2 regions of the Paenibacillus sp. Y951 genome follow, and region 2 is predicted to be linked to the other one. Evidence: predicted binding sites of a transcription regulator. Region 2 holds the regulator's gene; the other holds the start of a gene.
What was found. The regulator Rex, encoded in region 2, represses fermentation and respiration genes when NADH is low (regulators of the CRP and FNR family bind a similar motif). The targets are predictions, from matches to a motif close to TTGTGAAATATTTCACAA.
Positions count from the first base shown of each region.

Region 1 (4,210 bases), on a different contig from region 2:
ACCGCCAGCAACTGCTATCAACACTTCAGTTTGAGCAATATCCTCAAGCCGCATACCTACTGTTTTCATTTTGTAAATGGGTTCACCATTACGATTAAAATAAAAACCGAATGATTCGGCCATTGCACCTTCGTCTTGCATAGCCTGCAATTCTTTAGGATCGGTCTTTCTTCGTCTCGCCATTACAATAGCGTCACCAATGCCATGCACAATAATTCGTGCATTTCGAATAACTTCAACAATTTCTTTAATGGAAGGTTCTTGAATGATCGATTCATACGCGTCAGAGCTAATATGATCGGGCACATGTAGTAATCGGTAATGTCCACCAGTCCGTTTCGCCAGCATAGATGCGATCGTGTTCGCTTGATAATCCAAGCTTTCACCAAGACCTCCACGCGCCGGTACAAATACAATATCTTTGATGGAATTGGGTAAGCTCATGTACTTGGCAACCTGTGCAGTTGTCGTTCCACCTGATACCGCGATAACATCTCCAGAACGTATTGCTTGCTTCAGCAACTGGCTTGCTGCACGACCCAATTCACGCTTTGCAATTTCTGATTGTTCAGAATCGCCAGTAACGACAATAACCTGCTTTAACCCATACATCGACTTCAGCTTGTCTTCAATTTCTGAGCTACGAAACACTTGATCGCCAAGTTGCTCCATTTCTTCAAGCACTTTCTTGCCGTCTTCGCTTAATTGCATGCCAGAAGATTGAATAATTAGAAGTCCTTGTTCTTTCAACAGCTCCGTTTCAGCTCGTAGCACTCGTTCGGTCATCGATAACGTTGTTGCTAACGCACGTCGACCAATTGTTCCTGCAAGCATCACTTGCTGCATAATTTTATATCGCTTTCTCATGACATCCAAAAGCTCTGGTACTAACTGTCTTTGCAGTTCAATAAGCTGACGCATAAATACCATCACTCCATCGGAAAGAGTCCACGTGTACCACATACAACATTACTCTAGAACTCATTGGACATTTTCTGTCCCTGTGGTGTGATTTAAGTCCCACCTTTAGTTTACCTAATATTTTGACGTACTGCAAGTGCCGTTTCTTCATGTAAGCGATTGCCAGAATAATTTATTTGAATTTTAAACTTGCTTCGCTTCCTATTATCCCATATAATCGACAATGTCATCTTAAATTAGCGCCCGTGGTCCAATGGATATGACGTAGGCCTCCGGAGCCTGAGATCTAGGTTCGATTCCTAGCGGGCGCGCCAAACCTTCTACTTATAGCCTGTACAAGAGAATTTTCTTGTACGGGCTTTTTTATTTTTATAATCATGCTACTATCATTTTATACATAAGCTAATGTAGGATACCGATACGTTTACTCGCCATTTATTATGTTTAATGACTACCAATATAGGTAACAATGGTGAAGTGGAAATAAAGTCTGACTATCTTTGACTTTTAATTAAAATTCTATTATGATATTTACACAACATAGTTGTGATGTGGTGTTGTACTTAGTAGTTCATGAAAAGTTTAAGTCGATGCTTGCGACGCTACTTTTCATTTACAAGAAGTTGTATCAGGTAATTCATGAAAAGTTTTAGGAGGATTGGTGAAAATGAACTTTGTACCAATGGTTATCGAGCAAAGTAATCGCGGAGAACGTTCTTATGATATTTATTCTCGACTTCTGAAGGATCGCATCATCATGCTTGGATCTGGTGTCAACGACGTCGTTGCCAATTCCATTATTGCGCAAATGCTTTTCTTAGCAGCCGACGACCCAGAGAAAGACATTCATCTATACATTAATAGTCCAGGTGGCTCTATCACTTCAGGTATGGCTATCTACGATACGATGCAATATATTAAGCCTGATGTATCTACAATTTGCGTAGGTATGGCAGCATCTATGGGTGCATTTTTACTTACTGCTGGAGCGAAGGGCAAACGTTTTGCACTTCCGAACAGCGAAGTTATGATTCATCAACCGCTTGGTGGTGTTGAAGGTCAAGCAAGTGATATCGCTATTCGCGCTAACCGCATCATTAAAATGCGCGAGAAATTGAACGGTATTCTTGCAGAACGTTCTGGCAATCCGATTGAACGTCTTGAAAAGGATACTGATCGCGATTACTTCATGAGCGCTCAAGAAGCACTTGAATACGGTTTGATCGATAAAGTTATCGAACGCATAGATTAATGCCTACAGCTTTGTAACGCTTATCTAGAGACGATAGTGGTTGATCCACATTGAACATTTTTTGTTCTAGTGAACCAACCACTGTCGTCTTTTTCATTTGATATTTTTCCATATATTTCTTATTCGTGATTTTTGTCACATACATTATAAGCTGTTCACAATATGATAAAGATATCATCAAATAGATTTTGCTTACTTGGAGGAATTCTATTATGGAAACAGAAGCATTAGCTCAAATTGAACAACTAGCTGCAAAAAAACTATCTATTTTCAAACAGGATAAATTCCGTTCCTTATTGAGATCAATTATGGCAAGTATGTTTATTGGATTTGGTGTTATTGCAGCCTTTAAGACGGGATCTCTCTTCTATCAAGTTGAATCACCGTTTGCATACCCTGCTGCAGCATTGATATTCGGTATGGCTATTATTCTAATCTACTATGCTGGTGGAGATCTATTTACAGGTAATACATTTTATCTTAGCTATGCTGCATTACGTCGTAAAATGACTTGGATAGATACGTTAAAAATGCTATTATCCAGCTATATAGGAAATATTGTTGGTGCAATTCTGTTCGCAATACTCGTTTGGTTAACACAGCTTTTTGCTGATGTTAATGTGAATACTTTTCTACTGGAAGTTGCTCACAAAAAAATTGATGCTTCAACAATTGAAATTTTTTTTCGTGCTATCTTATGTAACTGGCTTGTATGTTTAGCATTTTTCATTCCATACTTTATGAAAACTGATGGAGCAAAAATGTTCGTCATGGTATTGTTGGTATTCAGCTTCTTTATCGCTGGATTTGAACATAGTATCGCAAATATGTCTGTTTTCGCTATATCTATAGCAGCCCAAGGCTGGGGAGTACTTAGCATCGGAGATATACTACACAACCTCATCCCTGCAACATTAGGTAATATAATGGGCGGCAGTGTACTTATGGCCACGTTCTATTATTATCTCAACAAACCTTATTTCAAAGAGAGTGGGGAATAACTATGAAAACACGTAAACTTGTTATGATCGGCACAGGTGCAGTAGGCTCTACAACGGCATATACGCTATTGCTTCGCAATCGCGTCGATGAACTCGTTCTTATCGATGCTAATCACGCAAAAGCAGCAGGTGATGCACTAGATATGAATCACGGAATGCCATTTGTAGGCGGAGCAAAATTATGGGCAGGTACTTATGCTGATTGCGTAGGTGCGGACATTATTATTATTACTGCAGGCGCGGCACAAAAGCCTGGTGAATCTCGTACAGATCTTTTGCAACGTAATGCAGATATTTTTGATAGCATCATTAAACAAATATTACCGTATAACCAAGAAGCGATTCTGCTTATCGCAACAAATCCAGTAGATATTATGAGCTATGTAGCACTGAAGAAATCTGGTTGGCCAGTTCATCGTGTCATCGGATCTGGTACATTGCTAGATAGCGCAAGATTCCGTTACTTGCTGGGTAAAGAATTGAATATCGATCCTCGTAGTGTACATGCACATATTATTGGCGAGCATGGTGATTCTGAACTTCCAGTATGGAGCTTAGCTAACGTTGCAGGAGTAGATCTCGAGCTTCATGATGATACGAAGCAAATTATTTTCACGAATACCCGCGACGCTGCTTATGAGATCATCGAGGCAAAGGGCTCTACTTACTATGCCATTGCACTCGCGATTGATCGGATTGTAACGGCCATCTTTGATGATGAGGGTGCAGTATTGAACGTATCTACATTATTAGATAATTATTGCGGTGTGTCTGATGTCTATCTAGGCGTTCCATGTATCGTTGATCGCAGCGGTGTTCGTCAACCACTTGAGTTGAATTTAACTCCTGAGGAGCAACAATTATTTGAGAAATCTGCCAATAAGCTTAAAGGCATGATTGATAGCTTGAATCTTGAACTTGATTACAACAAAATGTAATTGATCATTATAGTTTCACCATGTACAAAAGTCTGCATGAAGGGAGCAAATCGCTTCCCCTTCTCATGCAGACTTTTTACTTTTTACTTTTTACTAAG
Region 1 covers NZ_JBXCIY010000023.1:35,716-39,925, forward strand. Annotated here, with positions in the region: gene AC1TPB_RS22005 (sugar-binding transcriptional regulator) at 1-963, opposite strand, end outside; tRNA gene AC1TPB_RS22010 (tRNA-Arg) at 1,161-1,235, shown strand; gene clpP (ATP-dependent Clp endopeptidase proteolytic subunit ClpP) at 1,589-2,173, shown strand; gene AC1TPB_RS22020 (formate/nitrite transporter family protein) at 2,386-3,174, shown strand; gene AC1TPB_RS22025 (L-lactate dehydrogenase) at 3,177-4,112, shown strand.
Region 1: AC1TPB_RS22020 (formate/nitrite transporter family protein) is a predicted target of Rex. The motif match lies at 2,297-2,314, and genes of this name have one in related genera.

Region 2 (4,210 bases):
TTCGCTGAGGCTAATATGTTATTATCTTGCCATACCGCATACTGCTCTTGTCCATCCAATGTTTCCGCCAGCACTATCCAATACTGTTCTTCCCATATATATTTTTCAAGATAATTTTCAGTGGAAAGATCATATTGCTGAGCAAGACTTGCACGGACTTCATCTTTTTCATTCCAACGATCCATCTGAATATTACGATAAAACATAACGAGTAACACAATAATAACAATGAAAAGCAATATACTGAAAGCTATCCATTTGCGTGGCGTCATCCAAGGGGATCGTTTCTTTTCAATGGCTCTCATCTTATTTCAACAGACGCTCAAAGCTAGCTTGCGCCTCGTAGCGAACTTTCTCCTCATCCATCGTAAGTAACTTTCTATTACTAACAACTTGCTTACCATCAATCCATACATGAGCTACATCACGACCATTAGCTGCATAGACAAGATGAGAAATAAGATCAGTACGTGGGAAGAAATGTGGTTGATCGATATTAATTGCAATAAAGTCAGCTTTTTTTCCAACTTCAAGCGTACCGATTTGCGAGTTCCAGATGGCTTCGGCACCCATTGACGTTCCAAGCTGCAGAGCTGTATAAGCAGGAACTACAGTCGGATCACCTGACACTCCTTTATGAAGCAATGCAGCAGCTCTTATTTCTTGGAATAGATCTAAGTTATTATTACTTGCAACACCATCAGTACCAAGCGAAAGCTTCACACCAGCTTTCAATAGTTCCGGTACTCTTGCTACACCACTTGCTAGCTTTAAGTTACTAATCGGATTATGAGAAATTGATGCACCTCTTGCTGCTAACAGTTCAATTTCCTCATCCGTTAGATGAACAGCATGCGCTAATAATGCTGGACGTGAGAAGAAGCCTAGCTCATCCAGATGCGCAACTGGACGTTTTCCGTACTCATCTACATTCTGCTGCACTTCAGCTTTCGTCTCTGACATATGAGTATGTAACGGCAAATTCAGATCATGTGCAGCTTGTACAATACGAGCGATATAATCTGGAGGGCAAGTATAAGGTGAATGCGGCGAAAGCATTGTAGATATTCTTCCATCCCCTTGACCATTCCATTGTTTTGCAAATGAAATTGCATCTTCTAATTTGGCTGTTTGTACTTCAGGTGGACAAAGTCCGATGACTCCTCTAGTAAGAAAAGCACGAATACCTGCTTGCACCGAAGCTTCAGCGACTTGATCCATGCGATCATACATATCTACAAATGTTGTTGTACCACTTAGCAGCATTTCAGCAATCGCAAGATTACTTCCTGCCCGTGTATCTTGATCAACATATTTTTCTTCCATCGGCCACATTTTTTCTTGTAGCCACACTTGTAAGTTCAAATCATCTGAGAAACCGCGAAGTAATGTCATCGCTGCATGACCATGTGTATTCACTAAACCAGGCATGAACACTAATCCTTTACCATCTACACGCTCGGCATCTGTTACATTTTCTGGACGATCTGCACCGATATATGTGATGACATCATCTGTTACGATCATATGCCCACTTAACACTTCAGGTGTTGCACCTGCCATCGTAACGAACAAACCGTTTTCAACCCATATTTTACTCATCGTCGGCCACCTCTTTATTATTCAAATAGTAAGCTAAGCTCAATAATTCCTTCGTAAAATCAGCATATTGGATCCGAACATGATCTGGCACACGTAATATTGTTGGAGCAAAATTAAGGATACCTTCAATTCTTGTTTCAGTTAATTGATTAGCAACATTTTGTGCTTCAGAAGCAGGAACAGTAATAATACCAATACGAATATTAAGTTCATCGATTGTTTTCGCTAATTCAGACATCGGCTGAACGGTTAAGTTATTAATTTTTGAACCCGCTTTATTTTCAACATTATCAAACACAGCAACAATTTGCATATTATCATTACTGTACTTGTTATAATTACATAATGCATGCCCTAGGTTACCAGCACCGATCAAAGCTACATTAATAGTCTGATTAATTTTAAGTATATGACGTATTTTATCAATCAAGTAATCTACTTCATATCCTATTCCTTTACGTCCGAAATCACCGAAGTAAGCAAGGTCTTTTCGAATTTGTGCTGGATTGAGGTCTAATCGATTACCGAGATCTTGTGAGGAAACCGTCCCAATTTCACGACTTTTCAATTCATGAAGTACTTGCAAATAGATAGGTAATCTTCTAACAACAGCTTCAGAAATTTTTGTTTGCTTCATCCGTTCAATCCTCCTTTAACCACTCTTCCATCCGCTTGGCCATCTGACTTGTATGCATCGTCTCGATTTTCGGAGCAGGTAATGAATATAAAAAATGTTTACCATAATAAGCTTCAATTACTCTAGTATCATATATGATTACAATCCCTTTGTCAGTAGCTGTACGAACTAACCTACCAAAGCCTTGCTTAAAGCGAATAACGGCTTGCGGGATCGATAATTTCATAAATGGATTTTTCTTCTGCTTCACTAGCAATTCCGACTTCGCCTCAACAAGTGGATGATTAGGTGGTTGGAATGGCAGTCGCACAATCGCAAGACATTGCAACGCTTCTCCAGGGATATCTACGCCTTCCCAAAAGCTGCTTGTACCGAGCAACACCGATGCTTGATTTTGCAAAAATCTACGCGTTAATTTCGTGCGATTATTACTATCAACACCTTGTCCCAGCACTTGAATATTGCTACCTTGCAGCGTTGCTTTCAGCGGATCATATACTTGCTTTAACAATCGATATGAAGTGAATAAGATCAGCATTTTCCCACCGAGTGTCTGTGCACTTTCCGCTAATGAGCCTACTAATTTATCCAAATATGCCGCGTCAACATGAGCACCCTTCAAGACAGGGAAATCACGCGGGATAATAACTAAAGCCTGCTCACGATAATTAAATGGTGAATCAAGCATGACTGCTTTTAACCGATTGGAGTTTTCATATGACGATAATCCAAGCTGCTCGGCAATATATTCAAAATTTTTCTGAATAGATAATGTAGCAGATGTCATAACGACAGTATCTTTCACTTCAAACAAATATTTTTTCAACAATCCGCTTACATCAACTGGAGCTGAATATAGCTGTAATGATCTGAACTTATACGCTTGCGTTCCTTCCATCCAGTACACATAATCTTCTTGTTCAAGCTTCATAAACATCCGCAATTCGTCTTTAATTCTGCTCAAATCACGTAATACACCATTTAAATCAATGAGAATGCTTTGCAGGCCTGTATCTTCATCAAGTCTTTCTTTCACTTCATTCGAAAGCTTTTCAATTGACTTTACAAATCGCGACAGCAATACATGGAAATTATTTTCCACTTCCATCGCTTCGTTCCATTCATGCGGCAGCTTATGACGATCCAATCGCAGCACCATACTTGCTGTACCAACAGATTCTGCCTCATTACTTTGCGTCGCATCGGAACTAACAATACTGTAGAGCCATTCGAACAACTTATCCCAATGCTCTTTCATATCTTGAAGTTGTGGATAGGCACTATCTATAACTTCATTCCATGCAGCAGTATGGTCGTCCCCATCCTCTTGAATCCGAATACGAAGCGATGGAAGCACTCCTGTTCGCATGTCTTTATACAGCATGTTCATTGCATATATATACGAAGTATAGGTCATTTGGTTACCAAGATGTTTGCCAGCAACTTCCTCAAGATGATGTGCTTCATCTAATATGAGATTGGTGTAACCAGGTAAAAGTCGATGATCGGCTTGAATATCTGTAAAAATCATCGAATGATTCGTAATACAAACATCAGATATCGTCGATTCATGCTTTGCACGATGATAATAACAACGTTTGAACCAAGGACAAGCGCGATTCAAGCATGAATCAGCGTCACTTGAAACCGTCCCCCAGAAGTCTGCACCACGTAACCCAAGATTAAGCTCCTCTTGATCACCCGTTTCCGTTTCTGATAACCAGACAACCATCTGTGCCGCTGTAACAGGATCATCCACTGGGGCAACGAAGTCCTTCATATTCAATTTATGTTCAAATTTCCGCATACAAAGATAGTTGCCTCTTCCCTTTAATAACGATGCTCGGAAAGGGAATGGTAATATTTCATTAAGTAAAGGAATATCTCGATTGCGAAGCTGTTCTTGTAAATTAATGGTATGAGTGCTTACGACGACTTTCTCTTCCGCTTTTATGCCGTAATATAGCGCCG
Region 2 covers NZ_JBXCIY010000001.1:483,736-487,945, reverse strand. Annotated here, with positions in the region: gene AC1TPB_RS02620 (hypothetical protein) at 1-305, opposite strand, end outside; gene AC1TPB_RS02615 (amidohydrolase) at 307-1,602, opposite strand; gene AC1TPB_RS02610 (redox-sensing transcriptional repressor Rex) at 1,595-2,239, opposite strand; gene dinG (ATP-dependent DNA helicase DinG) at 2,244-4,210, opposite strand, start outside.